DNA from 3 places in the Pseudomonas sp. B21-032 genome. Region 3 is predicted to be linked to each of the others. Evidence: riboswitches for the same ligand, from Rfam matches in the RefSeq annotation. Region 3 holds a riboswitch; each other region holds the start of a gene.
What was found. Region 3 has a riboswitch for cobalamin ahead of cobW (cobalamin biosynthesis protein CobW). Riboswitches for the same ligand answer to the same signal wherever they lie in the genome.
Positions count from the first base shown of each region.

Region 1: another riboswitch for cobalamin. It lies ahead of LOY54_RS08860 (ferredoxin); the one in region 3 lies ahead of cobW (cobalamin biosynthesis protein CobW).
Region 2: another riboswitch for cobalamin. It lies ahead of cobO (cob(I)yrinic acid a,c-diamide adenosyltransferase); the one in region 3 lies ahead of cobW (cobalamin biosynthesis protein CobW).

Region 1 is NZ_CP087180.1:1,915,781-1,925,524, reverse strand. Features, by position in the region: gene LOY54_RS08870 (ABC transporter ATP-binding protein) at 1-575, opposite strand, end outside; gene LOY54_RS08865 (sigma-54-dependent Fis family transcriptional regulator) at 820-2,628, shown strand; cobalamin riboswitch at 2,634-2,838, shown strand; gene LOY54_RS08860 (ferredoxin) at 2,944-3,330, shown strand; gene LOY54_RS08855 (ABC transporter substrate-binding protein) at 3,327-4,259, shown strand; gene ctlX (citrulline utilization hydrolase CtlX) at 4,393-5,310, shown strand; gene LOY54_RS08845 (ornithine cyclodeaminase) at 5,331-6,377, shown strand; gene LOY54_RS08840 (ABC transporter substrate-binding protein) at 6,626-7,405, shown strand; gene LOY54_RS08835 (ABC transporter permease) at 7,481-8,206, shown strand; gene LOY54_RS08830 (ABC transporter permease) at 8,203-8,916, shown strand; gene LOY54_RS08825 (ABC transporter ATP-binding protein) at 8,920-9,744, shown strand, end outside.
Region 2 is NZ_CP087180.1:4,490,361-4,500,104, reverse strand. Features, by position in the region: gene purM (phosphoribosylformylglycinamidine cyclo-ligase) at 1-825, opposite strand, end outside; gene LOY54_RS20735 (DUF2066 domain-containing protein) at 1,172-2,221, shown strand; gene LOY54_RS20730 (AI-2E family transporter) at 2,247-3,320, shown strand; gene hda (DnaA regulatory inactivator Hda) at 3,478-4,182, shown strand; gene LOY54_RS20720 (C40 family peptidase) at 4,298-4,933, shown strand; gene LOY54_RS20715 (C40 family peptidase) at 5,068-5,601, shown strand; gene LOY54_RS20710 (O-methyltransferase) at 5,619-6,266, shown strand; gene LOY54_RS20705 (sorbosone dehydrogenase family protein) at 6,278-7,594, opposite strand; gene LOY54_RS20700 (hypothetical protein) at 7,663-8,241, opposite strand; cobalamin riboswitch at 8,389-8,613, shown strand; gene cobO (cob(I)yrinic acid a,c-diamide adenosyltransferase) at 8,775-9,386, shown strand; gene LOY54_RS20690 (cobyrinate a,c-diamide synthase) at 9,383-9,744, shown strand, end outside.
Region 3 is NZ_CP087180.1:3,162,461-3,172,204, reverse strand. Features, by position in the region: gene LOY54_RS14670 (prepilin-type N-terminal cleavage/methylation domain-containing protein) at 1-337, shown strand, start outside; gene LOY54_RS14665 (type II secretion system protein) at 343-717, shown strand; gene LOY54_RS14660 (type II secretion system protein) at 692-1,222, shown strand; gene csgE (curli production assembly/transport protein CsgE) at 1,219-1,614, shown strand; gene LOY54_RS14650 (curli assembly protein CsgF) at 1,611-2,030, shown strand; gene LOY54_RS14645 (CsgG/HfaB family protein) at 2,059-2,904, shown strand; gene LOY54_RS14640 (DUF1272 domain-containing protein) at 2,910-3,155, opposite strand; gene cobM (precorrin-4 C(11)-methyltransferase) at 3,199-3,945, opposite strand; gene LOY54_RS14630 (cobalamin biosynthesis protein) at 3,976-4,374, opposite strand; gene LOY54_RS14625 (CbtA family protein) at 4,377-5,069, opposite strand; gene LOY54_RS14620 (CbtB domain-containing protein) at 5,081-5,266, opposite strand; cobalamin riboswitch at 5,364-5,590, opposite strand; cobalamin riboswitch at 5,651-5,850, shown strand; gene cobW (cobalamin biosynthesis protein CobW) at 5,946-7,013, shown strand; gene cobN (cobaltochelatase subunit CobN) at 7,017-9,744, shown strand, end outside.

The DNA of each region.
Region 1 (9,744 bases), 1.2 Mb from region 3:
TCGGTGGTGGCGTACACGGCAATGCAGTGGCGCGCGGCGAACAGCTCGCGCATCTCCTGGCGCAGCTCTTCGCGCAGCTTGTAGTCAAGGTTCACCAGCGGCTCGTCGAAGAGGATCAGTTCGGCATCCTTGACCAGTGCCCGGGCCATGGCCGTGCGTTGCTGCTGGCCACCGGAAAGCTCCAGCGGCAAGCGCTGCAGATACGGTTCGATACGCAGCATCTGCGCGGTCTGCTGGACCTTCTCGCGGATCAGCGCTTCGCCCATGCGCGCCTGGCGCAAGGGCGAGGCGATGTTCTCGAACACACTCAAGGTCGGATAATTGATGAACTGCTGATAGACCATCGACACGTTGCGCTGGCGCACCGGCCGGCCGGTGACATCCTCGCCATTCATCAGCACCCGGCCGCGGTCTGGCCGATCAAGCCCGGCCATCAGGCGCATAAGGCTGGTCTTGCCGGCCAGGGTGCGGCCGAGCAGCACATTGAACGAGCCGGGTTCGAAGCGCAGGCAGGCATCGTCGATGCACAGCTGGTTATCCACGGTACGGCTGACATGCTCAAGGGTGAGCGACATGGCGCGGCCTTCTTGTTGTTAGCGGACAGGCGCCTGCTATAGAGCGAGATTCATGCCAGCGCTGGCCAAGCCGTTGTCGGCAAAGGACTTTCAGCAGATTGTGGCTTTGCCCAGGTTCACTCCTGAACACAAATGAACAACCTTCACTGCACGGTTGAACAGCCGCGGCATTGACAATGAACAGGACTGAACAACACTGGATCACACAAAAACAACAACACTGCCGCCGGCAGAGGACGGGCCCATGGCCGCATCCACCAGCGCCCATGCGCAACTGATCCAGGCGTCCTGGCAGCGCTGCCGCGCCTACGGCCTGGACCACCAGTCGCAACCGCAGTTCGGCGACGCATCTACTGTGCAGGTCAGCGAGCTGCTCGAACGCCAGCACTCGCTGCTGGGCACCACTCGCGACGAGGTGCTGCCGCAGTACGCGCACCTGCTGGGTAACTCCAGCTACCTGATCATGCTCAGCGACGATCACGGCCAGTTGCTCGATGCCTGGGGCACCCGGCGCTTTATCGACCCGCGCCAGCGCCACGGCTTTGTCGCCGGTGCCTGCTGGCGCGAGCAAGGGGTGGGCACCAACGCCATCGGCACAGCCCTGGCCACCGGCGAGGCGGTGCATGTCAGCCAGGACGAACACTTCCTCAAGCTCAACCGCTTCATGGCCAGCGCCGCCGCGCCGCTGTTCGATGCCGAGCGCCAGCTGATCGGCGTGCTCGATGTGTCCAGCGACAGCTACCTGCCGACGGCGCAAACTCAGGGCCTGGTACGGATGATGAGCCAGAGCCTGGAGAACCGCCTGATCCTGGCGCGTTTTGCCGGGCACTACCAACAGCTGAGCTTCAACACCGGGGCCAACAACCTCGACAGCCAATGGGCCGGGCTGCTGGTGATCGATGACCAGGGCCGGGTGCTGGCGGCCAACCGTCGGGCCGACAGTCTGCTTGGGCAGAACCCACTGCAACTGAACCTGGAGCAGTTGTTCCGCACGCCGCTGGCGCAACTGTTGGCCCACCGGGCTGACCAGCCATTTGCGCTGCAGGTGGCCGGGCGCAACCGCTTCCATTGCCTGCTGCATGCCCCCACAGCATCACCCGCAGCAGCGCTCAACCGCCCGCAACCCAGCTGCGATCCGCGTATCGACAAGGCCCTGCGCCAGGCCGGGTTGCTGCTGGAAAAAGACATCCCGCTGTTGATCGAGGGCGAAACCGGCGCCGGCAAGGAGGTCTTTGTCACCGCCCTGCACCGCGCCAGTAGCCGCGCCACGCAGCCATTGATTGCGGTGAACTGCGCGGCGATTCCGGCCGAGCTGGTCGAGTCGGAGCTGTTCGGCTACGAGAAAGGCGCGTTCACCGGCGCCCACCACAAGGGCAACATCGGCCTGATCCGCAAGGCCGACCGCGGCATTCTGTTTCTCGATGAAATCGGCGACATGCCGCTGCCCACCCAGGCACGCCTGCTGCGCTTTCTGCAAACCCGCAGCATCCAGCCATTGGGCAGCGGCGAACCGACGCCGGTGGATATCCGCGTGGTCTCGGCGACCAACCACAACCTCGCCGAACAGGTGCGCCTGGGTCATTTTCGCCAGGACCTGTACTACCGCATCGCCGGCCTGAGCCTGATGCTGCCACCGCTGCGCGAACGCAGCGACCGCCTGGCCCTGATCGAACAGCTCCACCAGCAGTACCGCGAACCGGGGGCACCGACGCAATTGCCCGGCAAAGTGCTGGAACTGCTGCTTCAGCATCCCTGGCCGGGCAACCTGCGACAACTGGCCAGCGTGCTGCAGGTGGCCCTGGCGTTGGCCGGCGAACGGCCGATTGCCGTGGAGCACCTGCCCGACAGTTTCTTTGCCGACCTGCCTGAGGCCAAGCCCGCCGCGCCAGTGCTGGCCACGCCGGCAAACACTGACGATCTCGGCCAGCGCCTGCGTGCCCTCAATGGCAATATCTCGGCCCTGGCCCGGGCCCTCGGCATCAGCCGCACCACCCTGTACAAGCGCCTGCACACCCAGGGCCATGCCGGCGCAGTTGACGAACGCCTGGGCTGATGGTCAGATGCCTGCCAGTTTCAGGTGCCTGCCGCCGCCGTGCGTCAGGTGAAACGGGAAGCCGGTGCGTCGTTATCGACCAGTCCGGCGCTGCCCCCGCAACGGTAAGCGAGTGAAGCATTCAACACGCCACTGTGCCCACAGGCACGGGAAGGCGAATGACTTTACGCCTCGCAAGCCCGGAGACCGGCCTGAAGCCCCACGACTGCATGCAGTCACTTAGGCAAACCTGCGGAGGGCGGGCACGAGCCGGCTACCTGGCGCGTGTTGGCCGGGGCCCTCCTGTGCGCTTCGCGAATATTTTTCGAGAAGTCCATGACAGCAACAACCCCCAAACGTCGCCGCGGCCGCCTCGCCGAAGAGCAAATCCAGAGCAAGCCGGAGTGGTCGCAGATCCCCGAGCATACCCGCCATGTGATGCTCTGCACCGGCCCGCGCTGCGTACAACGCGGTGCCCTGCCACTGTGGAAAGTCCTGCGCCGCGAGCTGCTGGTGGCCAACCGCATCGAAACCACTGACGGCGTGCTGCTGACCCGCAGCCATTGCCAGTTCCCGTGCAACCTCGGCCCGGTGCTGACGGTATATCCGGACCGCTGCTGGTACCGGGTAGCCAACGCCGAAGACGCTCAGCGCCTGGTGCGTGTGCACCTGATCGACGGCCAACCGGTGCCCGAGTTGCTGCTCAACGGCCAGGGCTCATGAGGGGGTTGGGCGCCAGCGTGCTGGCCCTGTTGAGCAGCAGCGCCATGGCCCTGGACTATCAGAACTGCGGACACACCTGGCAACTGCCACAGGAGCGCCCGCAACGCATCCTGGCCCTCAACCAGCACGCCGCCGACCTGCTGCTGGCCCTGGACGCCGGCCCGGCGCTGGCCGCCGTCAGCTATATAGATGATGACGCCCGGGCGCTGACCAGCGGACGCTATCGCGGCGTCCCCCTGCTGTCGCGTCGCTACCCGGCAACCGAAGTGGTCTATGCCCAAGGTTACGACCTGCTGGTCGGCGGCTTTGCCAGCGCCTTTCGTGACCGCGACGGGGTCGCCCCGCGCACCACCCTGCAGGCCAACGGCATCGCCAGCTACCTGCTGGAAAACGCCTGCGCGCCAGCGCCGGAAAACGGCTTTGCCGCCATTGAACAAGACCTGCGCAGCCTTGGCCACCTGTTGCAGCGCCAGGACCTGGCCAGCCAGTTGATCACCCGCCAGCGTCAGGACCTGGCCGCCGCCAAAACCATCGCCGGGCACAGCCCGCCGCTGTTGGTGTTCTACCTCGACAGCGAGGTCAACGGCCTGCAAAGCGAAGGCAAGCGCGGTTTCATCACCCAGTTGATCGACGCAGCAGGCGGGCGCAACCTGTACGCCGAGGTGGAGCTAAACCGGGTTACGGTCGATGCCGAGCGCCTGCTGCGCGCCGATCCTGACGTGATCATCCTTGCCGATGCGGTGTGGTCGCCGGCCGCCGGCAAGCGCGCCTACCTGCGCCAGCACCCGGCGCTTTCGCACCTGCGCGCGGTGCGCGACGACCGCCTGATCGACCTGCCCTTCAGCCATATCGTGCCCGGCGAACACAGCGCCCGTACCGCCCTGACTCTGGCGCGCCAACTGCGCGCCTTGAAGCAACAGCGGCCTTGACCCGTCGCAGCAGAATCCGCTGCCAAACCCACTATTTCAGCTTTACCGGCTGAGCACCCAATGCGCTTCAGCCGGGATTTATCCTTGATCACGTCGACAATAAGCACACAGCCAACCCCGGATGCGTGCCTCGATGCAAACAACAAATACAGTCTTGATGATCCGCCCGGCGCGGTTCGCCTTCAACCCGGACACCGCCCTCAACAACCGTTTCCAGCAAGCCCTGCTCGACCCGCAGCAGGCACAGCAGAAAGCGCTGGAAGAGTTCGATGGCTACGTCGATACCCTGCGCCAGCACGGTGTCGAAGTGCTGGTGGTGCAGGACACCCCGGCGCCGCACACCCCTGATTCGATCTTCCCCAACAACTGGTGGAGCAGCCACGCCGACGGCAGCCTGGTGCTCTACCCGATGGAGGGCCAGAACCGCCGCCTGGAGCGCAGCAAGGGCGTGCTCAAGGTGCTTGAAGAGCGCTTCGCCGTCCGTCAGACCATCGATCTGAGCCCCTTGGAACAGCAGAGTATGTATCTGGAAGGGACCGGCAGCATGGTCCTCGATCGCGAACACCGGATCAGCTACGCCTGCCACTCAGGGCGCACCCACACCCAGGCCCTGCGCCTGTTCGCCGAACAGCTCGATTATCGCCTGTGCCTGTTCCACGCCGTCGACCGCCACCAGGCACCGATCTATCACAGCAACGTGATGATGAGCGTCGGCCGCGGGCTCTCGGTGGTCTGCCTGCAGGCGCTGCCCGAGGCCGATGAGCGTCGCGCCCTGGAGCATTCGCTGCGCGACACCGGCAAGGACATCCTGGCCCTGGACTTCGACCAGCTCGAAGGTTTTGCCGGCAACATGCTCGAAGTCCACGACAAGCAAGGCCAGCCACTGCTGGTGATGTCGCGCAGCGCCTGGCGCTCGCTCACCCCAGAACAACGCCGGCAGGTCGAGCAGCACAGCCACCCGGTGGTGGTGAACATCGACCATATCGAGCGCATCGGCGGCGGCAGCGCGCGCTGCATGCTCGCCGAAGTGCACCTGCCTGTCCGTCACTGATTACAACAAAGGAGTTCACCATGACCCGCTATATCGACGTTACCGACCTCAGCCGCCTGGTGGCACGCAAAGGGCTGAGCACCTGCATCAGCGAGATGGCCGAGTACATCCGTGAGGACTACCTGCGCTGGCACGACTTCGAAAAATGCGCGCGCCTGGCCAACCACTCGGCCGACGGGGTGATCGAGCTGATGCCGGTGTCCGATGCCAACCTGTACGCCTTCAAGTACGTCAACGGCCACCCGAAAAACACCCAGCGCGGCATGCTCACAGTGATGGCCTTCGGCGCCCTGGGCGACGTTGATAGCGGCGCGCCGGTGCTGCTCAGCGAGATGACCCTGACCACCGCCATCCGCACCGCCGCCACCTCGGCCCTGGCCGCGCGCTACCTGGCGCGCAAAAACAGCCGCAGCATGGCGCTGATCGGCAACGGCTCGCAGAGCGAGTTCCAGGCCCTGGCCTTCCATGCCCTGCTCGGCATCGACGACATCCGCCTGTATGACCTGGACCCTGCGGCCAGCGCCAAGCTGGTGGCCAACCTCGCCGCCTTCCCGGCCATCAAGGTCAGCGTTGCCGGCTCTGTCGCCGACGCGGTGCGCGGCGCCGATATTGTCACCACGGTGACTGCCGACAAGGCCTACGCGACCATCCTCACTCCGGACATGATCGAACCTGGCATGCACCTGAATGCCGTCGGCGGCGACTGCCCGGGCAAGACTGAACTGCACCGCGAGATCGTCGAGCGTGCGCGGGTGATCGTCGAGTACGAACCGCAAAGCCGCATCGAAGGCGAAATCCAGCAAATGCCTGCCGACTCGCCCACCACCGAATTCTGGCAAGTGGTCAACGGCCAGGCCGCCGGGCGCGAAAGCGCCGAGCAAGTGACCCTGTTCGATTCGGTCGGCTTTGCCCTCGAGGACTACTCGGCCCTGCGCTATGTGCTGGACGTCGCCAAGGCCCTGGACATCGGCAGCGAGATTGCCCTGGTGCCGGAGCTCAAGGACCCGAAAGACTTGTTCGCGCTGCTGCGCGCCCCGGTTGCAGACCTGCAGAAAAAACGCGCCTGAGGCCGACCGATTCTGCCGCGCCGCGGTGCGGCAGATCGGAAACCGCTGCACACGAAGCTCAAACAGGAGGTGCTCCAGCCGATTCGGCTGCCATTCACGCGTTAACAGCAAAATCCGGCAGCCGACGCCGGCGCAAACGACACAAAAAAAACGTCGTCATCGCGCATTCTGAGCCCGACCAGAGAGTCACTAAAAGACCAGAAGCGCACCACTGCCCTACATCAACTATAAAACTCAGGGATACTCATATGACTTCGCTGCGAAAGCTCCTCAGCGTGCTGCTCCTGCCACTGTGCGCAAGTGCGGTGCAGGCCAAGGAATGGACCGAGATCCGTTTCGGCGTCTACCCCGAATACCCCCCTTTTGAATCGGTTGCCGCCGATGGCAGCCTGCAAGGCTTCGACATCGAATTGGGCAACGCCATCTGCGCCAAGCTGCAGGTCAAATGCACCTGGGTGCACAACGAATTCGATGGCATGATCCCGGCCCTGCGAGCACGCAAGTTCGACGCGATCATGTCGTCGATGGCGGTGACCCCGGCGCGACAGAAACAGATCGACTTCAGCGCCAAACTGTTCCTCAGCCCGACCTCGGTTATCGTGCGCAAGAGCGCCGACTTCGGTGATACCCCGGAATCGCTCAAAGGCAAGCAGGTCGGCGTGCTGCAAGGCTCGCTGCAGGAAGCCTACGCCCGCGCCAAACTGGCGCCGCTGGGGGCCCAGGTCAAGGCTTATCAGGCTCAGGACCAGAACTACGCCGACCTGCTCAACGGCCGTCTCGACGCCACCTTGACCGACAAGCTCGAAGCCCAGCTCAACTTCCTTTCCAAACCCGAAGGCGCCGACTTCAAGAGCGGCCCGGCGATCAAGGACCCGACCCTGCCCCTGGACATCGCCATGGGCCTGCGCAAGAACGACAGCGAGCTCAAGGCCCTGCTCGACAAAGGCATTGCCGCGGTGCACGCCGACGGTACCTTCGCCGAAATCCAGAAAAAATACGTCGGCGACCTGGATATCTACAACGAGTAAGCCGTGCCGGCGTGATCAGTTCGCCCTGAGTTGATCACGCCCGCATTTGCCCTGCGTCCTACCGAGATTTTTCCCGTGAACGACTTCCTTCACTCCCATGGCTGGCAGGCCCTGAGCCTGCAGGGCTTCGGCCCGCTGTTGCTGCAAGGGACCTGGATGACCCTGAAACTGGCGCTGTTGTCGCTGGCCCTGAGCCTGGCGCTGGGCCTGTTCGGTGCCAGCGCAAAGCTCTCGCGGCTGAAACTGCTGCGGGTACCGGCCACCCTGTACACCACGCTGATTCGCAGCGTGCCGGACCTGGTGCTGATCCTGCTGATCTTCTACACCCTGCAACTGTGGCTCAACGACCTGACCGAACTTCTCGGCTGGGACTACTTCGAGATCGACCCGTTCACCGCCGGGGTCATCACCCTGGGCTTTATCTACGGCGCTTACTTCACCGAGAACTTTCGCGGGGCGATCCTCAGCGTCCCGGCCGGGCAACTGGAAGCCGCCACGGCCTACGGCCTGAGCCGCGCGCAACGCTTTCGCCTGGTGCTGTTCCCGCAACTGATGCGCTTCGCCCTGCCCGGTCTTGGCAACAACTGGCTGGTGCTGCTCAAGTCCACTGCGCTGGTGTCGATCATCGGCCTGGCCGACCTGGTCAAGGCCGCACAGAACGCCGGCAAGACCACCAACAACACCCTGTACTTCCTGATCATCGCCGGGCTTGTGTACCTGCTGATCACCACCCTCTCCAACCGTCTGTTCAAGCACCTGGAGCGGCGTTACAACACCGGTATCAAGGGGCTGGCACGATGATCGAACTCTTTGAGCAATACGGCCAGGCCTACCTCTACAGTGACGGCGCCGGGCTTTCCGGGCTGGCCATGACCCTGTGGCTGTTCGTCATCACCATGGTCCTGGGCTTTTTCCTGTCGCTGCCGCTGGCCCTGGCGCGGGTCTCGCGCAGCCTGTGGCTGCGCTGGCCGGTGGAGTTCTACACCTTCGTGTTCCGCGGCACGCCGCTGTATATCCAGCTGTTGATCTGCTACACCGGCCTGTACGGGCTGGAGGTGGTGCGCGATCACGCCCTGCTCGACCAGTTCTTTCGCAATGCGCTGAACTGCACCCTGCTGGCTTTCGTGCTCAACACCTGCGCCTACACCGTGGAGATTTTCGCCGGGGCGATTCGCAATATCCCCCACGGCGAGATCGAAGCGGCCCAGGCCTACGGCCTGCACGGCTGCAAGCTGAACCTGTTCGTGGTGCTGCCGGCGGCTCTGCGCCGCTCATTACCGGCTTACAGCAACGAGCTGATCCTGATGCTGCACGCTACCTCGCTGGCTTTTACCGCCACCATCGCCGACATCCTCAAAGTCGCCCGCGATGCCAATGCCGCCACCTTCCTGACCTTCCAGGCCTTCGGAACCGCGGCACTGCTGTACATGTTGCTGTCCTTCGCGCTGGTCGGGCTGTTTCGCCTGGCCGAGCGGCGCTGGATGGGTTTTCTTGTTCCTGCCCGAGGCTAACTCATGACCACTACCGCACACGCCTTGTCGACCGGCGAACACACTCACAGCGCACGTCCAAGCCCGCGCATTGCCAACGTCGCCGCCGATGCCACGGTAAAACTGAGCGTTGCCGACCTGCACAAACGCTACGGCGATCATGAAGTGCTCAAGGGTGTCTCGCTGCAGGCGCGCAAAGGCGACGTGATCAGCCTGATCGGCGCCAGCGGCTCAGGCAAGAGCACCATGCTGCGCTGTATCAACTTCCTCGAACAACCCGATGCCGGGGTCATCACCCTCGATCAGCAGTCCATCGAAATGCGCCAGGGCCGCGCCGGCAGCCGGGCGCCGCACCCGGCGCAGCTGCAGAACCTGCGCACGCGCCTGGCCATGGTGTTCCAGCACTTCAACCTGTGGAGCCACATGACGGTGCTTGAGAACATCTGCATGGCGCCGCGGCGGGTGCTCGGGGTCAGCAGCCAGGAAGCCGAAGCGCGGGCACGCAAGTACCTGGACAAGGTCGGCCTGCCGGCCCGCGCCGCTGACCAGTACCCGGCGTTTCTTTCCGGTGGCCAGCAACAGCGGGTGGCGATTGCCCGGGCCCTGGCCATGGAGCCGGAAATCATCCTCTTCGATGAACCGACCTCGGCCCTCGACCCGGAACTGGTCGGTGAAGTGCTGAAAGTCATACAGACGCTGGCCGAGGAAGGCCGTACCATGCTCATGGTCACCCACGAGATGGGCTTTGCCCGCCAAGTGTCGAGCCAGGTGCTGTTTCTGCATCAGGGCCGGGTCGAGGAACAAGGAAGCGCCGAGATACTTGACCGGCCGCAGAGCGAACGCCTGCAG
Region 2 (9,744 bases), 1.3 Mb from region 3:
CCAGCTGGCCACGTCAACCACAGCCTGGGCGCCTTTTGGCAGGACGCGCGGGATGTTGTCGAGCAGGCCGCCACCGGTGATGTGGGCCATGGCCTTGACCGCGCCGGTGTCCTTGATCAGCTTGAGCAGCGGCTTTACGTAGATGCGCGTCGGGGCCATCAGCAGTTCGGTCAGCGGCTTGCCGTCGAGCTGGACGGTTTCGATGTCGGCACCGGAAACTTCGATGATCTTGCGGATCAGCGAGTAGCCGTTGGAGTGCGGGCCGGACGATGGCAGGGCGATCAGCGCGTCGCCAGTGGCAACCTTGGAGCCGTCGATGATTTCGGCTTTTTCTACCACGCCAACGCAGAAGCCGGCCAGGTCGTAGTCTTCGCCTTCGTACATGCCTGGCATTTCAGCGGTTTCACCGCCGACCAGGGAGCAACCAGCCAGTTCGCAGCCAGCGCCGATACCGGTGACCACGGTAGCGGCAACGTCGACATTGAGTTTGCCGGTGGCGTAGTAGTCGAGGAAGAACAGCGGCTCGGCACCACAGACCACCAGGTCGTTGACGCACATGGCGACCAGGTCCTGGCCGATGCTGTCGTGCTTGTTCAGGTTCAGTGCCAGGCGCAGCTTGGTGCCGACGCCGTCGGTGCCGGAGACCAGAACCGGCTGCTTGTAGCCGGCCGGGATCTCGCAGAGGGCGCCAAAACCGCCCAGGCCGCCCATGACTTCCGGGCGCGCCGTGCGCTTGGCAACGCCTTTGATGCGTTCGACCAATGCTTCACCGGCGTCGATGTCTACACCGGCGTCCTTGTAGCTCAGGGAGGGTTGCTTGCTCATGATCCAGGCCTTTAGGGGGGAGGGATTCAGGGGAATCGACCGTGACCTGCCAGGCAAGGCGGAGGGAATCCGGCTGCCTGACCGTCGCCGGTCTGCGAAGGCGCGCGATTTTATCAGGGTTGCCCGGTAGCGGCCATCCTCAGGCCGACGGGCAGGGCCTTAAATGTTGCGAAAAATACGCTTTAACAGTGCGCGACTGGTTGCCACGGCGCAGGCTGTATAAGGTATAGCAAAGGCGATGGGCGCAATTTGCCGCCAGCGGTTGAATGTTTTACCGGGTGCTGCGGTCTGAGCTGCGTCCGTTTTTGTCGCCCACGCTTCTTTATTACCTGGACAGGAATCCTCCATGCGTTTGCGTAATTACCTGGCCGCCGGCTGTCTGGCCCTGTTCGGCCTCTCGGCTCAGGCCGAAACCCTCTCCGGCCTTTATCAGGTCCGCGAACCGGTCACCGGCCAGGGCGCCGAAGCCCGTACCCAGGCCACCGAAAAAGCCCTCGAAACCCTGGTGTTGCGCCTGACCGGCGACGCCAAGGCTGTGCAAAGCCCGGGCCTGGCTGCGCTGCGCAAAGACCCGCAACAAATCATCAGCCAGTTCGGCTTCGAGGCCGGCCCGCCGGAAACCGTGCTGGTCGACTTCGACCCGGGCAGCACCGAGCGCGCCTTGCGTCAGGCGGGCCTGGCCCTGTGGGGCAATAACCGGCCAGCGATCCTCGGCTGGTGGTTGAACGACAGCATCGAAGGTTCGAACCTGGTCGGCGACGGCCAGGGCAGCGCCGAACCGCTGCGTCGCGCCGCCCAGCACCGCGGCCTGCCGCTGCGCTTGCCGCTGGCCGATCTGCAGGAGCAACTGGTGGCAACCGGCAAGAATCTTGAAGGCACCGACCCGGCGCCGCTGCGCGAGGCTTCCGAGCGCTACGGCGCCGATGCCTTGCTGGCGGTGCACGCCAGCGAAGCCGATGGCAAATGGCAGGGCAAGTGGCGCCTGTGGCTGGGCGAGCAGCGCGAGCAGGGCACTGCCGAGGGCGCTGATCAGGCGGCCCTGGCCGATGCCGTGATGCTCGCCGTCAGTAACCGCCTGGCGCCGCGCTTCGTCGCCCGTCCAGGGGCCAGCAGCGAAATGCAGGTGCAGGTCCAGGGCATGACCCTGGAACGTTATGCCGAACTGGGCCGGGTGCTCGAGCCTTACGGCGCGCGGCTCAAGGTGGTGCAGGGCGATACCCTGACCTACCAGGTCACCGGCAACAGCGATCAGTTGCGCGCGCAACTGGGCCTGGCCAAGTTGCAGGAGCTGCCGGCCGATGCGCCCGCGGCACCTGCAGCCGTCGATCCGGCCAACCCCGGGGCAACCCAGGCCGCCGCCCCGCAACCCTTCAACGGGCTGCGTTTTCGTTGGTAAACCCTGACCTGGCCGGGAGCCGTTCATGACTGATACACGTCGCTGGGTATGGGTAGGTGGGGCGCTGCTGTGCGCGGCCTTGCTGTATTGGCTGCACCCGATTCTTTCGCCGTTTCTGGTCGGCATTTTGCTGGCCTACCTGGCCGATCCGCTGGTCGACCGTCTGGAGCGCGCCGGCCTGTCGCGCACCTGGGGTGTGGTGGTGGTGTTTGCCCTGTTCACCCTGCTGCTGACCTTGTTGCTGCTGGTATTGGTGCCGATGCTGGCCAAACAGCTGGTGCGCCTGTATGAGCTGGCGCCGCAGATGCTCGACTGGCTGCAGCACCAGGCCCTGCCCTGGGTGCAGACGCGCCTGGGCCTGGCCGACGGCTTCTGGAAGTTCGACAAGATCAAGGCCGCCATCAGCGAGCACATGGGCCAGACCACCGACATCGTCGGGGTCATCCTGTCCCAGGCCACGGCTTCGGGCCTGGCCCTGATCGGCTGGCTGGCCAACCTGGTGCTGATCCCGGTGGTGAGCTTCTACCTGCTGCGCGACTGGGACCTGATGATGGCCAAGATCCGCAGCCTGCTGCCGCGCCAGCGCGAGGAGCGGGTGGTGGCCCTGGCCGGTGAGTGTCACGAAGTGCTGGGCGCCTTCGTCCGTGGCCAGCTGCTGGTGATGCTGGCCCTGGGTATCATCTATGCCTCGGGGCTGATGCTGGTGGGCCTGGAGCTGGGCTTGCTGATCGGCCTGCTGGCGGGCCTGGCGGCGATCGTGCCGTACATGGGCTTCATTATTGGTATCGGCGCGGCGATGATTGCCGGGCTGTTCCAGTTTGGCGGCGACCCTTATCCTTTGCTCGGCATCGCAGCCGTATTCATGGTCGGCCAGGCGCTCGAAGGCATGGTGCTGACACCGCTGCTGGTGGGCGATCGCATTGGCCTGCACCCGGTGGCGGTGATCTTCGCGATCCTGGCCGGTGGCGAGATGTTCGGTTTTACCGGGGTGTTGCTGGCCTTGCCGGTGGCGGCGGTGATCATGGTGCTGCTGCGCCATGTGCATGACCTGTATAAAGAGTCGGATATCTACGCGGGCGAAATCGACCCGGATCTCTAGCTTGATAGCACCTGGCTTGCATTGGCCTTTACCCGCTAATGCAAGCCTTTGATTTTACTTGTGGTCTGCGCCGATTGTGCGAGGGGCTCCACGGGTATAAACTTTGCAGACTTTTCACAAAAGGCCCCTTGCGGTTCCCCGGAACTGCCCAGCCAGCATGAAACCGATCCAGTTGCCCCTGGGTGTGCGTCTGCGTGATGACGCCACCTTCATCAACTACTATCCGGGTGCCAACGCCGCCGCTTTGGGCTACGTCGAGCGACTCTGCGAAGCCGACGCCGGCTGGACCGAAAGCCTGATCTACCTGTGGGGCAAACAGGGCGTGGGCCGCACCCACCTGCTGCAGGCCGCCTGCCTGCGCTTCGAGCAACTGGGTGAACCGGCGGTGTACCTGCCCCTGGCGCAATTGCTCGATCGTGGCGTCGAATTGCTCGACAACCTCGAACAGTACGAACTGGTCTGCCTCGACGACCTGCATGTCATTGCCGGCAAGCCGGAGTGGGAAGAGGCCATGTTCCACCTCTTCAATCGCCTGCGCGACAGTGGTCGGCGCCTGTTGCTGGCTGCCTCCAGCTCGCCCCGCGAACTGCCGATCAAGCTCGCCGACCTCAAGTCGCGCCTGACCCTGGCGCTGATCTTCCAGATGCGGGCGCTGTCGGACGAAGACAAGCTGCGCGCCCTGCAATTGCGTGCTTCGCGCCGCGGCCTGCACCTGACCGACGAGGTCGGGCACTTCATCCTCACCCGTGGCACCCGTAGCATGAGCGCACTGTTCGACCTGCTCGAGCGCCTCGACCAGGCCTCTTTGCAGGCTCAACGCAAGCTCACCATCCCGTTCTTGAAAGAAACTTTGGGCTGGTAAGGCAGGGGCTAGAGCCTCGGCACATAAAAGTCACATTTTTTTCGATTGAATTTGCAAATCGATGCGATAGAAGGCATAGTCTCGACTTCTTTAAATTCCAGACACGGTCGTGCCCATGCTAAATCGCTTCGCACCCCTCGTGCCCCTCGCACTCGTGACCCTGCTTTTTGGCTGCGCGACCACCGGTCCCGTATCGCAGCAGCAGGTTCAGCAGCAACCGGTTTCCGCTCAGGTTTCGACCAAGTCCTCCGTCCAGGCGACGTTCGAGGAAGAGCTGGCCACCGAAGAAGAGCTGCAAGATTTCTCCAGCAGCAAGCCTTACCAGCTGCCAGCCCTGGCCGACAACATTCTCGAGCGCGGCATGTCGCTGATCGGTACCCGCTACCGTTTCGGTGGTACCTCCGAGAACACCGGCTTTGATTGCAGCGGCTTCATCGGCTACCTGTTCCGCGAAGAAGCCGGCCTCAACCTGCCGCGCTCTACCCGCGAAATGATCAACGTCAAGGCCCCGCTGGTTGCTCGCAACAACCTCAAGCCAGGCGACCTGCTGTTCTTCAGCACCAATGGTCGCGGCCGCGTCAGCCACGCCGGTATCTACCTCGGCGACGATCAGTTCATCCACTCCAGCAGCCGCCGCAGCGGTGGCGTGCGCATCGACAAGCTCGGTGATCGCTACTGGAGCAAGACCTTCATCGAAGCCAAGCGTGCACTGGCCATGGCTCCGGCCGCGACCACGCTCTCGCGCAACTGATCCTTCGACAGGTTTGACCACGGCGACGTAGCTGAAAAGCTCGTCGCCGTGCGTGTTTACAGAAAGCGTCTAATCTAAATTCTCAACTCTTTTCGGCTCTTGGCCGAAGCGGCTTCAGACAGGATGTTCTGACCATGGCGATGATGGCGCGCTTCGCTCTACTTTCCCTCGCAGCACTGCTCGGTGCCTGCTCAAGTCATGCCCCGGCCCCGCGTAAAGTGGTCGAGCCGGCAGTCATGGCCCCGCAAGTGTATTTCTCCCCGGTTGCCGAAGACGTGCTGTTCCGCGCCCTCGGCCTGGTCGGCACGCCGTACCGTTGGGGCGGCAACACCCCGGATTCGGGTTTCGACTGCAGCGGCCTGATTGGCTACGTCTATCGTGATGCTGCGGGCATCTCGTTGCCGCGTTCGACCCGGGAGATGATCGGCATCCGCGCACCGAGCATCGAGCGCAACGACCTGCAGTCCGGCGACCTGGTGTTCTTTGCCACCAATGGTGGCTCGCAGGTCAGCCATGCCGGTATCTATGTCGGCGAAGGGCGCTTCGTCCATGCCCCGGCCACCGGCGGAACGGTGCGCCTGGACTACCTGTCCAACAGCTATTGGCAAAAGACCTACCTGAACGCCAAGCGGGTGCTGCAGCCAGCGCACCTGGCGCGCAACCCCTGACCTGTGCGAGGTAGACGATGACCGCCCAGACGCTCTACCTCGACGACCCCCTCTACCACTACCTGCAAAGCGTGTCGCTGCGCGAGACGCCGTTGCTCGCCCGTTTGCGTGAAGAAACCCAGGCCCTGGCCGAAGCACGCTGGCAGGTGGCACCGGAGCAAGGCCAGTTGCTGGCGCTGCTGGTGCGCCTGATCGGTGCCGAGCGGGTGATCGAGGTGGGTACTTTCACCGGCTACAGCGCTTTGTGCATGGCTCAGGCCATGGCACACGGGCAGTTGCTCTGTTGCGACCTTGAAGGCAGCTACAACGCCGTGGCCTGGCGCTACTGGCAGGAGGCTGGAGTCGCCGAGCGCATCGAGCTACGCCTGGCGCCGGCGTTGCAGACCCTGGCGACACTGCCATCAGCGCGCTACGACCTGATCTTCATCGATGCCGACAAGGCCAACTACCCGCACTATCTGGAAGAGGCCCTGCGACTGCTGCGAGTGGGCGGGCTGGTACTGTTCGACAACACCTTGTGGAGCGGGCGGGTGCTTGAGCAAAACCCGCACAGCGAAGACACCCGCGCCATTCAGGCCTTGAACCGCACGCTCAAGGACGACCCACGGGTGGACCTGTCGATGCTGCCGATTGGCGATGGCTTGACCCTCTGCCGCAAACGCTAAGCTCCCCCGGCTTACCGGGCCTTGCTCACCCGCCAGATCGTGTTCCCGACATCATCGGCTACCAGCAGCCCGCCGCGCTGATCGTTGATCACCCCGACCGGCCGGCCCATGGCCTTGCCTTCATCATTGAGAAACCCGCTGAGCACGTCGATCGGCTTGCCCGCAGGTTTGCCGGCAGTGCTGAAGGGTACGAAGATCACCTTGTAGCCACTGTGCGGCTTGCGGTTCCACGAGCCATGCTGGCCAATGAACGCGCCTTGCTCGAACGGTGCCGGCAGCACCCCTGCTTCGGCGAAGGTCAGGCCCAGCGACGCCGTGTGCGGCCCCACCGCATAGTCCGGGGCAATGGCGCTGGCCACCAGGTTCGGATCAGACGGGTTGACCCGCTGATCGATGTGCTGGCCGTAATAGCTGTAGGGCCAGCCATAGAAGCCGCCATCCTTGACCGAGGTAATGTAGTCGGGCACCAGGTCGCTGCCGATCTCGTCACGCTCGTTGACTGCGGTCCACAGCTGTCCGGTGTGCGGCTCCCAGGCCAGGCCGTTGGGGTTGCGCAGGCCCGAGGCGAAGATCCGCGTCTGGCCGCTGGCCGGGTCGACTTCCCAGATCGCCGCGCGGCCTTTTTCCTGGTCCATGCCGTTCTCGCCGACATTGCTGTTGGAGCCGACGGTGACGTAGAGCTTCTTGCCGTCACGGCTGGCGATCACGTTCTTGGTCCAGTGATGGTTCAGCGTGCCGCCCGGTAGTTCGGCCACGGCTGTACCTGGGCCCTTGATCGAAGTCGTGCCGGGTTCATAGTGAAAGCGCAGCAGGCGATCGGTGTCGGCAACGTAGAAATCATTGCCGACCAGGGCCATGCCGAACGGTGAATTGAGGTTCTCGATAAAGGTCGTGCGGGTTTCCGCCACGCCGTCGTGGTCGCTGTCGCGCAGCAGGCTGATGCGGTTGGCGCTGGGCACGCCGGCGCCGGCGCGGTCCATGACTTTGCCCATCACCCAGCCGCGAATGCCCTTGCCGTCATCGGGCTTGGGCGGGGCATTGGTTTCGGCCACCAGGATGTCGCCGTTGGGCAGGGCATAGAGCCAGCGCGGGTGGTCCAGGCCTGCGGCGAAGGCCGCCACCTGGGTGCCGGGCGCGGCCTTGGGCGTCATGCCCTGGGGCCAGCCAATGGCGGGGGCGATGTTGACGGTGGGGATCAGGGTCTTGTTCGGTTCGGGCAATTGCGGCGACGGGCCGACCCCGTCGCTGACCTCAAGGCGGGCGTTCTCGCCGCAGCCGCTTAACCCCGCAGTCACTGCCAGCAGCAGTGCAATCGGCTTGATACCCATGTCGTTTCCCTCGCAATGATGGCCGCTATTGCCAGTAGAGGCACGCCAGGCGTGGGAGGTTCCCCGGGTCAGGCCTGCTTGAGCAACAGGGCGATGCCGGGGTGATACTGGCCGGCTTCGTTGTGCAGCTTGCGGTAGGCGTAGGGAAAGTACCAGGCGATGGCGCAGGCGTTATGCTTTTGCAGGTCGTCGACCAGGTCCTGCAGCTCTTCGGGGCTGGCGTGCTGGCCGGCTTTCCAGGGGCTGGCGAACAACGCAGCGACTTTAAGCTGGCTGGGCGCGGCAATTTGCCGAGCAGCCTGGACGGTTTCGCCCAGGGCGTTATTCAGGTCGAGCTTGGCGATGCGTGGCCAGCGCTGGCTGGCCTGCAGGTAGGCGGCCTCTTCGCGGTTGGCGATGTACAGGTCGCAGCGGCCTTCGCGATCGCCGTCATCGCGCTGCTTCTTGCTCTGGTGCTGCTGCAGGGTCACCAGCTCGGCCTGCCAGGCGGCGGCCGAGAGCAGCCCGAGGTTGGCCTGGGCGCCGTGCCAATAGGGCGCCTCACCGTCCCCCAGGGTCTGGTTGAAGCGGTCGATGCAATCGACCCAGCGTTCCAGGGCCGGGCGCAGGAACTCCAGGCGCGCATTATTGATGATCAGGCCTTGCATGCTGCTCTCCCTTATAGTTGTGATCGAGTACAGCCGAGGTATGGCTATTTGATATCACTGAAGTCAGTGTTGCACAAGATGACAAAGGCGCCATTGATCCAGGCCAGTGCAGCGCCTTTCATTGACGCTCCGGGTGCAACCCTCTAACCTTCGCGACTTGTTTCAGGTGCTCTGCAGGCGATGGCCTGGCAGGGTGAAACAGGGAAGCCGGTGGGCGCGTAAAACGCGCGAATCCGGCGCTGCCCCCGCAACGGTAGGTGAGTCAAGGCTGTGCAGGGCCACTGGGCATTCGTGTCCGGGAAGGCGCGCAGCCCCGGGTGTCGATGGCCCCGCTCACAAGCCCGGAGACCGGCCTGTAACAGCCAACGGCATCACGGAGGGTGATGCGCGGTTCCTCCGGCCTGTGCCGCAGCCCTGCGCGTTTTCCGTCTGCCATATCCATTCATCTGTCACGCCCGTTCCTTCGATACGCTGAGCAGCCGTCGGCTGCTGCGTTCGGTGAGATCGGCCGACAGTGGTTTGCGGAGAACCTCATGACTGAATCCACCGAGCGCGACGAACGCCACCTGGCGCGCATGCAGCGCAAAAAGGCCGTGATCGACGAGCGCATCGCCAACTCGCCCAACGAATGCGGCTTGCTGCTGGTACTTACCGGCAACGGCAAGGGCAAGAGCAGTTCGGCCTTCGGCATGCTCGCCCGGGCCATGGGCCACGGCATGCAGTGTGGCGTGGTGCAGTTCATCAAGGGCCGCAACAGCACTGGCGAAGAGCTGTTCTTCCGGCGCTTTCCCGAGCAGGTGCGCTACCACGTGATGGGCGAGGGCTTTACCTGGGAAACCCAGGACCGCCAGCGCGACATCGCTGCCGCCGAAGCTGCCTGGGCAGTGTCGCGGCAGATGCTCCAGAACCCGTCGATCGCCTTCGTGGTGCTTGATGAACTGAACATCGCCCTCAAGCACGGCTACCTCGACCTCGACCAGGTGCTCAGCGACCTGCAGGCGCGCCCGCCGATGCAGCACGTGATCGTCACCGGTCGCGCGGCCAAAGACGAAATGATCGAACTGGCCGACACCGTCACCGAAATGGGCATGATCAAGCACGCCTTCCAGGCCGGCATCCGCGCCCAGAAGGGCGTCGAACTATGAGTGATGCGCGCCATTGCCCGGCGGTATTGATCGCCGCACCGGCCTCCGGCCAGGGCAAGACCACGGTGACCGCCGCACTGGCGCGCCTGCATCGCAACCAGGGGCGCAAGGTCCGCGTGTTCAAGTGCGGCCCGGACTTTCTTGACCCGATGATCCTCGAGCGCGCCAGTGGTGCGCCGGTGTATCAGCTCGACCTGTGGATGGTCGGCGAGCAGGAAAGCCGCCGGCTATTGTGGGAGGCGGCGGGCGAGGCCGACCTGATCCTCATCGAAGGGGTCATGGGCCTGTTCGATGGCACGCCATCGAGCGCCGACCTGGCCCGGCATTTTGGCGTGCCGGTGCTGGCGGTGATCGATGG
Region 3 (9,744 bases):
GTACCAACTGCGCGATGCCATCGACGCCTACAAGCGCGCCTTCGACGCCGGCTATATCGAGAAGTCCCTCGACGCCAGCGGCTACCCGCCGAACCTGCAGGTGCTGGTCGATGGCGTGCGCGATGTGCGCAGTGCCAAGGGCGCCAAGTTCTACTTTCTGCGGCGCATTCCCCAGGACCCGCTGCTGGCCGCGCGCAAGGACGACGAGCAGGGCGGGTGGGGCCTGCGCGCCTACGACAGCCCGGCGCAGAGCCCGCGTGATGGTGAAGACGTTTTTGATGTGTACTCCCGGGCCCGCGGCAAGGGCCTCAACGGCATCGCCTACGGGCAGTGGTGAGCAGCATGAAACGCAACCAGGGCTTTACCTTGATCGAATTGCTGGTGGTGATGGCGATCATCGCCACGCTGATGACCATCGCCATGCCGCGCTACTTCAACAGCCTCGAGACCTCGCGCGAGGCCACCCTGCGCCAGAGCCTGGCGGTGATGCGCGAGGCGCTGGACCACTACTACGGCGACACCGGCCGCTACCCCGAGTCGCTGGAACAGTTGGTCGAGCAGCGCTACCTGCGCGGCGCGCCGCTGGACCCGATCACCGAACGCCGTGACGGCTGGCTGCTGGTGGCACCGCCTGAAGGCGTCGCCGGCGCCGTTGCCGACATCAAGAGCGGTTCAACCGGGAGGGCCCGTGATGGCAGCCTTTATGCCGAGTGGTAATGCCGGGCAGGCAGGCTTCACCTACCTGGGCGTGCTGTTGCTGATCGCCGTCACCGGCATGGCCCTGGCGGCCACCGGCACGCTGTGGTCGACCGTCGCCCAGCGCGAGCGCGAACGCGAACTGCTGTGGGTCGGCGGCCAGTACGCCCAGGCCCTGCGCAGCTACTTTCGCGCCTCACCTGGCCTGGCCCAATACCCGCAGAGCCTTGAGGAGCTGCTGGAGGATAGCCGTTACCCCAACCCCAAGCGGCACCTGCGCAAGTTGTACCCGGACCCGATCACCGCCAGCGATGACTGGGGCCTGCTGCGCTCGATCGACGGGCGCATCACCGGCGTCTACAGCCGCTCCCAGGGCCTGCCGCTCAAACGCACCGGCTTTGCCGGGCAATGGTCGGAGTTCGACGGCCTTGAGCACTACAGCGACTGGCAGTTCGTCGCCGAAAAGGCCTTCAACGAAAGCGCTGCCGGCGCACGCAAGGGCCTGGCCCAGGGAGCCGGGCAATGAACCGCCGCCTCAGTGCCCTGGCCCTGGCCCTGGTGCTGCTGGCCGGCACCGCCCGGGGCGGCGCCGAGGACGAGATGATGGGCTTTATCGTCGACAACACCATCTCGCACATCGGCCACGACTTCTATTACAGCTTTGCCGAGCGGCTGCGTGCCACCAGCCGCCTGGATTTCAACCTGGTGGTACGTGAACGACCCGACCCGCGCTGGGGCAGCCTGGTGACGGTCGAGTACGAGCAACGCGTGCTGTACCGGCGTTTTCTGCCACCCAACACCACTGAGCTTAAGGACGCCGCCTACGAGGCTGCGGACCTGGTCAAGGCGCAGATCATCCAGCGCAAGCTGCAGATGCTGCTGCAGGACACCACTGATCTGGAGAGGGACGAGCTATGAACAACAACAAAACCTGCAGCCTGGCCTCGCTGGTATTGCTGGCGAGCCTCGCCAGTGCAACCAGCGCCACGGAACTGGTCTACACCCCGGTCAACCCGGCGTTTGGCGGCAACCCGCTGAACGGCACCTGGCTGCTCAACAACGCCCAGGCGCAGAACGATCACGAAGACCCGGCCATCAAGGACCGCACCTCGGCCTTTGCCAGCACCTCGGCACTGGAGCGCTTCACCAGCCAGCTGGAGTCGCGCCTGCTCTCGCAACTGCTGACCAACATCAACAACGGCAACACCGGCAGCCTGCAGACCGACGCCTTCATCATCAACGTCATCGACGACTCGGGGGCCCTGAGCATTCAGGTGACCGACCGGGTAACCGGGGAAATCTCGGAAATTCAGGTCAACGGCCTGAACCCTTGAAGGGCCAGGACAACGGGGAGAAACAGCGATGAAACGAATTCTGAGCACACTGCTGATCCTGGCCGCCTTGCAAGGCTGCAGCCTGCGCGAACCGATGCCGGCCGAACAGGACAGCGAAAGCCCGACCCTGACGCCACGGGCCTCGACCTACTACGACCTGCTCAACATGCCGCGGCCCAAGGGCCGGCTGATGGCGGTGGTGTATGGTTTTCGCGACCAGACCGGGCAATACAAGCCGACCCCGGCCAGCTCGTTTTCCACCAGCGTCACCCAGGGCGCGGCGAGCATGCTGATGGATGCCCTGCAGGCCAGCGGCTGGTTCGTGGTGCTCGAGCGCGAAGGGCTGCAGAACCTGCTGACCGAACGCAAGATCATTCGCGCCTCGCAGAAAAAGCCCGACACCCCGGTGAATATCCAGGGCGAGCTGCCGCCGCTGCAGGCGGCCAACCTGATGCTCGAAGGCGGCATCATCGCCTACGACACCAACGTGCGCAGCGGCGGCGAGGGCGCGCGCTACCTGGGTATCGACCTGTCGCGCGAGTACCGGGTCGACCAGGTCTCGGTCAACCTGCGGGCGGTGGACGTGCGCAGCGGCCAGGTGCTGGCCAACGTCATGACCAGCAAGACCATCTACTCGGTCGGGCGCAGCGCCGGGGTGTTCAAGTTCATCGAATTCAAGAAGCTCCTGGAAGCCGAGGTCGGCTACACCACCAACGAGCCGGCGCAGCTGTGCGTGCTGTCGGCGATCGAGGCGGCGGTGGGGCACTTGCTGGCCCAGGGCATTGAACGGCGCCTGTGGCAGGTGGCGGGGGATGGCAGCGGCGACAAGGCGGTACTGGACAAATACCTGAGCCAGTACCAGAGCCCTGAGTGAGTGTGTCAGTGGCTGGGGCAGCCCTGTTCCTTGACGATGCGCTGGGTCGAGGCCGGGTTGTTGACCAGCTTGGCCGCCGAGCGCGCCGGGCGTCTGACCAGCTCACCGCCGCAATTGGGGCACTGGCCCTTGAGCTGACGTTCGTTGCAGTCACGGCAAAAGGTGCATTCGAACGAGCAGATCAACGCATCCGCGCTATCGCCGGGCAGGTCGCTGCCACAGCATTCACAGTTGGGGCGCAATTCGAGCATGGTCAGGTCCTCACAGGCGGAACGGAATCGTCAGTGTATACGCTCAGGGCCGATACAGGTGGGCGTGGCCAGCGCGGTACAGCGCCGACTCGCTGAAGCTGTCGTTGCCCAGCACCCGGCCTACCAGAATCAGCGCGGTACGGCGAAAGTCCTTGGCCGCCGCCAGCTCGACAATCGTCTCCAGGGTGCCCAGCACCCAGTCCTGGTCCGGCCAGGTTGCGCGGTGCACCACGGCAATTGGGCAGTCGCCACCATAGTGCGGGCGCAGCTCTTCGACGATTTTAGCCAGGTGCTTGACCCCCAGGTGCACCGCCAGGGTGGTCTGGTGGCGGGCCAGGTCGGCCAGTTGCTCGCCGGCCGGCATGGGTGATTTGTCGGCGTAGCGGGTGAGGATCACACTTTGGGCGATGTCCGGCAGGGTCAGCTCGCAGCCGAGCAGGGCGGCGCTGGCGGCCACGGCGGTGACGCCGGGGACGATCTCGTAGGGGATGCCCAGCTCGCGCAGGTAGCGGATCTGCTCACCGATGGCGCCATACAGGCTGGGGTCGCCACTGTGCACCCGGGCGACGTCCTGGCCATTGTCGTGGGCACTCTTGATGGCTTCGATGATCTGCGCCAGGTGCAGTTCGGCGCTGTTGATCAGGGTTTCGGCGCGGTGACCCTCCAGCACTGCGGCGGGCACCAGGGAGCCGGCGTAGATGATCACCGGGCAGCGCTGGATCAGGCGCTGGCCCTTGACGGTGATCAGCTGCGGATCGCCGGGGCCGGCGCCGATGAAATAGACGGTCATGGGGTGTCCTTACGGGTAAAGGGCTGATTATCAGCGAAAACCGCTGGTGCAGGCCAATGCCAGGCTGGCGTCGGCCTGCAAGGTGCGAATGACCAGCAGCCGGGCCGGCCCGCCAAGCTGCTCGGCCAGGGCCAGGGCGGCGCTCTCGGCCACGCCATAACAGCCGCTGTGCTGGAAGGCTACCGCAGAGCGATGGCTCAGCTGTGATTCGAAAGCGGCCAGCTGCGCCGCACTGTAGAACCGCAGCGGCACGCCCAGGCGCCGGGCCAGTTCATGCAGGCCGGGTTCGTCGTGCTTGAGGTCGATGCTGGCAAGGCCCATGACCGCGCCGGGCGGCAGGTCATGGGCGAGCAGGGTGCGGGTGAGCAGCTCGCTCAGGGCATCGGCCGGGCAGCCGCGACGGCAACCCAGGCCGAGGTACAACTGCATCCTCAGGCCTGACTCGAACGGCGGTACAGCCAGGCGCTGATCAGCCCCAGGGCCAGCCAGAACGCGGCGTTGGTCAGCAGCGAGGCGACCTTGAACTCGGCTTCCAGGGCTTCTGGGGCGAGCATCTGGTGGACTTCAGGCTGCGGCGCGCCAATCACGTGAGGCACCACCAGCAACACTGCACCGACTATCTTCAGCAGCCAGTTGTGGGCGAATACGATCAAGGCCAGACCGACGGCGGTGGCGGCAGCCGTGCCGACCCACCAGGCTTGGCGCTGGGCCAGGTCGGCGGCAGCAGTACCCGGCAGCTCTGGGGGCAGGCCCAGGGTCGGCGCCAGGCAGAACACGGCAAAACCGCCCAGGCCCCAGAGCGCGCCGCTGATCACGCTCTTCGGTGCGCGCAGGGTGTAGAGCGCGGCGAGGATCAGGGCGAAACCGACCGCCACCACCAGGTTGCCGCCGGTGGTCGACAGCACCCGCTGCCAGCCGTCTTCCGGCGACCAGGCTTCGCTGTCGTGATGATGCTCGGCGGTCCCGGCCGCATGTTCATGGGGCGCCTCGACCGCAGGCGCGGCGCTTTCATAGGTTTCCGCCTGGAGAATCAACGGCGCGACCCAGAAGCTTTGCAGCAGGGTCAGCAGCAGGGCGGCCAGCAGGCCGGTAAAGCCTGCGGTACTGGCAATACGCTTGATCATCGGGGCAGCACTCAGTGGCAAGGGAAGGCGGCGCTGTGGCGGGTATCGTGGGCAGCGTTGTGCACCGCTTCGATGTGCGAGAAACCGGCGAAGTACACCAGGCACAGGCCCAGCAGCGAGGCGCCGACAGCAACCAGCAGGCGCTGGCTGAGGCTTGACGGGGTAACGGCTTGGTTAATGGCGGTACTGGTACGCATGGCGCTTTCCTCTTGGTGTTGTCGGCAACAGGCAAGCGCAGCGAACCCCTGCGCGGCGTTCGCCCAGGGGTTGTAACAGCGCCCGCCCACCGCGGGTTTGTTCGGTCAAGCGTTGGGCCGGTCTCCGGGCTGGTGAGGGTTGGCCGCTGGCCACACCACAGGCGTCACCTTCCCATGCCAGACAGCGGGCACAGTGGCTCTGACGCTTTTCTCACTTACCGTTGCGGGGGCAGCACCGGACTTGCCATACACCCTATAAAAAGCGTACGACGCACCGGTTTCCCAGTTTCACCCTCAAGGGGCACCCAAACGAATGGCGTTAGCAAATCACGGGCGCGGGCAGGCGTCAATCGTGACAGCAGTTGACCGCTCACCGGGCACTGCGTAGCCTAGCCGCTTCGAGGTTCTTCGGCGCTGGCCGAAGCTAAGACGGGAACGCGGTTCAAGCCGCGGCTGCCCCCGCAACTGTAAGCATTGAAGGGTTCGACACAGCCACTGCAGCACGTGCGGGAAGGCGTCGTTCGACTGGCCACGGCGCCGGTGCAATGCAAGCCAGGAGACCTGCCTCGAACAGTTTCCGACATTCAACCGGGCGGGGTGATCCGGTGGCGAACAGGCCAGGTGCACAACACCTTTGGCGCTCGTCCCGCATGCCCGCCATCCTGCCAAGGGCATCGAAATGAAAACACTGGCCAAACTCCCCGTCACCATCGTTACCGGCTTCCTCGGCTCGGGCAAGACCACGCTGCTGCGGCACATGCTCGACAACGCCCAGGGGCGGCGCATCGCGGTGATCGTCAACGAGTTTGGCGAGCTGGGCATCGACGGCGAAATCCTCAAGCAATGCAGCATCGGCTGCACTGAAGAAGAGGCCAGCGGCCGCGTCTATGAGCTGGCCAACGGCTGCCTGTGCTGCACCGTGCAGGAAGAGTTCTTCCCGGTGATGCGCGAGCTGGTGGCGCGTCGCGGCGACCTCGACCATATCCTCATCGAAACCAGCGGCCTGGCCCTGCCCAAGCCCCTGGTACAAGCCTTCCAGTGGCCAGAAATCCGTAACGCCTGCACCGTTGATGCGGTGATCACCGTGGTCGACAGCCCGGCGGTTGCCGCCGGCACCTTTGCCGCCTACCCGGAGCAGGTCGATGCGCAGCGCAAGCTCGACCCCAACCTTGACCACGAATCGCCACTGCACGAGCTGTTCGCCGACCAGCTGGCCAGCGCCGACCTGGTGGTGCTGAACAAGGCCGACCTGATCGCCGCCGACGACCTGGCCAAGGTTCGCGCTGAAGTCGAAGAAGAGCTGCCGCCGGCGGTCAAGGTGATCGAAGCCAGCAGCGGCCGCCTGCCGCTGGAAGTGTTGCTGGGCCTGGGCGCCGAATCCGAGGCGCACATCGATGGCCGCCGCACCCACCACGACTCGCACCACGACGGTGACGATCACGACGACCATGACCACGACGCCTTCGACTCGATCTCCATCGAGCTGCCGCAAGCCGACGAAAGCCTGCTGCTCGACGCCCTGACCCAACTGGTGGTGCAACACGGTATCCTGCGGGTCAAAGGTTTTGCGGCGATCCCGGGCAAGCCGATGCGCCTGCTGATCCAGGGCGTAGGCACCCGTTTCGACAAGCACTTCGACCGTGCCTGGCGCAGCGAAGAGCCGCGCACCACGCGCCTGGTGCTGATCGGCCAGGAGCTGGATGCGCCGCAGCTGCAAGCGAGCCTGCGCGCCGCCCTGGGCGCTTGACCCATGCACCTGCTGCGGACCCAGCCCGGTGGTTTTGTACCGGACGACAGCATTGCCGACCTCGGCCAGACCCCGGCCGAGCTGGTAATCCTCTGCAGCGGTGACTCACACCTGGCGCTGCTGGCCGAAACCGCCCAGCAGTTGCCCGAGGATTTCCCCAGCCTGCGTCTGGCCAACCCCATGCAGGTACAGAATCATGCCTCGGTCGACCTGTATGTCGACCAGGTGCTGCGCCATGCCAAGGTCATCCTGGTGTCGCTGCACGGCGGCGTCGGTTACTGGCGCTATGGTGTGGAGCAACTGCTGGAACTGGCCGCGCGTGGCGTGCAGTTGATCCTGGTGCCCGGCGACGACCGCCCTGACCCGGAACTGACCCGCCTGAGCACGGTGGCGGCCGAGCAGGGCGAACGGCTCTGGCACTTTTTGCGCCAGGGCGGCAAGGCCAATGCCCTTAACCTGTTCAACTGCCTGGCCAGCCAGTACCTGCAGCGCGACTACCCGTGGAGCGAACCGCAGCAACTGCCGCGCACCGCGGTGTACCACCCGCGCAAGGCCGCTGCGGCGCTGCAGGACTGGTTCGGCGAGTGGCAGGTCGAGCAGCCGGTGGTGCCGATCCTGTTCTACCGCTCGCACCTGCAGGCGGCCAACACGGCCTTTATCGATACCTTCTGCCAGCGTTTGCAACTGGCCGGGCTCAACCCCTTGCCGATCGCCGTGGCCAGCCTCAAGGAGGCCGGTTGCCTGCAGCAGGTCGAAGACTGGCTGGACCAGGTCGACGCTGCGCTGATCATCAACACCACAGGCTTTGCCCAGTCCAGCCCCGAGCAGCCGCACCTGCGCCCGTTTCGCCGCGACATCCCGGTGTTACAAGCGATCTGCGCCCAGGACAACGAACCGGCCTGGCAGGCCAGCGAGCAGGGCCTGGGTGCCCGTGACCTGGCCATGCACATCGCCTTGCCGGAGCTGGACGGGCGCATCATCACCCGCCCGGTCAGCTTCAAGGACCTGGCCTGGCGCAGCGAGCGCAGCCAGTCCGACGTGGTCTGCTACCGCGCCCAGCCCGAACGCATGGACTTTGTCGCCGAGCTGGCGCGGCGCTGGTGTGCGCTGGCGCAGATACCCAACGGGCAGAAGCGCGTGGCGCTGATCCTCGCCAATTACCCGACCCGCGATGGTCGCATCGGCAATGGCGTGGGCCTCGATACCCCGGCGGCGGCGCTGAACATACTGCGCGCCTTGCAGGCCCAGGGCTATCCGCTGGCGCCCTTGCCCGACAGCGGCACGGCGCTGATCCAGGCCTTGCTCGGCGGCGTCAGCAATGACCTGGACAGCCTTGACCTGCGCCCGTGCATGCAGAGCATGGCCCTGGACGATTACCTGGCGGCCTTTGCTACCTTGCCCGAGGCCAACCAGATCGCTGTGCGCGAGCGCTGGGGCGAACCGAGCCAGGACCCGATGTGGCGCAGCGGGCGGATGATGATCGCCGGCCTGCGCTACGGCCTGACTTTTGTCGGCATCCAGCCGGCCCGTGGCTACCAGTTGGACCAGAGCGCGGTCTATCACGACCCGGACCTGGTGCCGCCGCATGGCTACCTGGCGTTCTATTTCTGGCTGCGCCATGGCTTTGCCGCTGATGCGCTGATCCATGTCGGCAAGCATGGCAACCTGGAATGGCTGCCAGGCAAGGGCGTCGGGCTGTCCGATAGCTGCTGGCCGGACGCCTTGCTCGGGCCGCTGCCGAACATTTACCCGTTTATCGTCAACGATCCGGGCGAGGGCGCCCAGGCCAAGCGCCGTACCCAGGCGGTGATCATCGACCACCTGATGCCGCCGCTGACCCGCGCCGAAACCTACGGGCCGTTGCGCCACCTGGAGCTGCTGGCCGACGAGTACTACGAGGCGCAGTTGCTCGATCCGCGCCGGGCCCGCGAGCTGCAGCGCGACATCCTGGCGCTGGTGCGCGACAACCATATCGATCGCGAACTGCAGATCGAAGGCGCCCTGGACGATGCCGCGATCTGGCTGCCACGCCTGGACACCTATCTGTGCGACCTCAAGGAATCGCAGATCCGCGATGGCCTGCATGTGTTCGGTGAGTCGCCAACCGGGCGCCTGCGTATCGACACCTTGCTGGCGCTTTTGCGGGTGGAACGCGGTGATGGGCGCGGGGCCAACGGCAGTTTGTTGCGGGCCTTGGCCAAGGCGCTGAACCTGGGCTTCGACCCGCTCGATTGCGACCTCGGCCAGCCCTGGCAGGGCCCTCGGCCCGCACTCCTGGCGACATTAGACGAAGCCTGGCGCACCGCCGGCGATACTCGCGAGCGCCTTGAACTGTACGCTAGCCAGCTGATCGAGCAGAGCCTCGATGGCAGCGTGCAGCTGGTCGGCGGCCCCGAATGGGCGCAGGTGCAGGCGATTCTCGACGCGCTGGCGCAGCAGGTCGCGCCGCAACTGGACAGCTGCGGTCCGGCAGAAATGCACGGCTTGCTGGCGGCTCTCGACGGTCGCTTCGTGCCTGCCGGCCCCAGTGGTGCGCCAAGCCGCGGGCGCCTGGACGTACTACCGACCGGGCGCAATTTCTATACCGTCGATGTGCGCAACCTGCCGACCACCACCGCCTGGCGCATCGGTTTTGCTTCGGCCAACCTGATCCTCGAACGCCATTTGCAAGACCATGGCGATCACCTGCGCCAGCTCGGCCTTTCAGTGTGGGGCACGGCGACCATGCGCA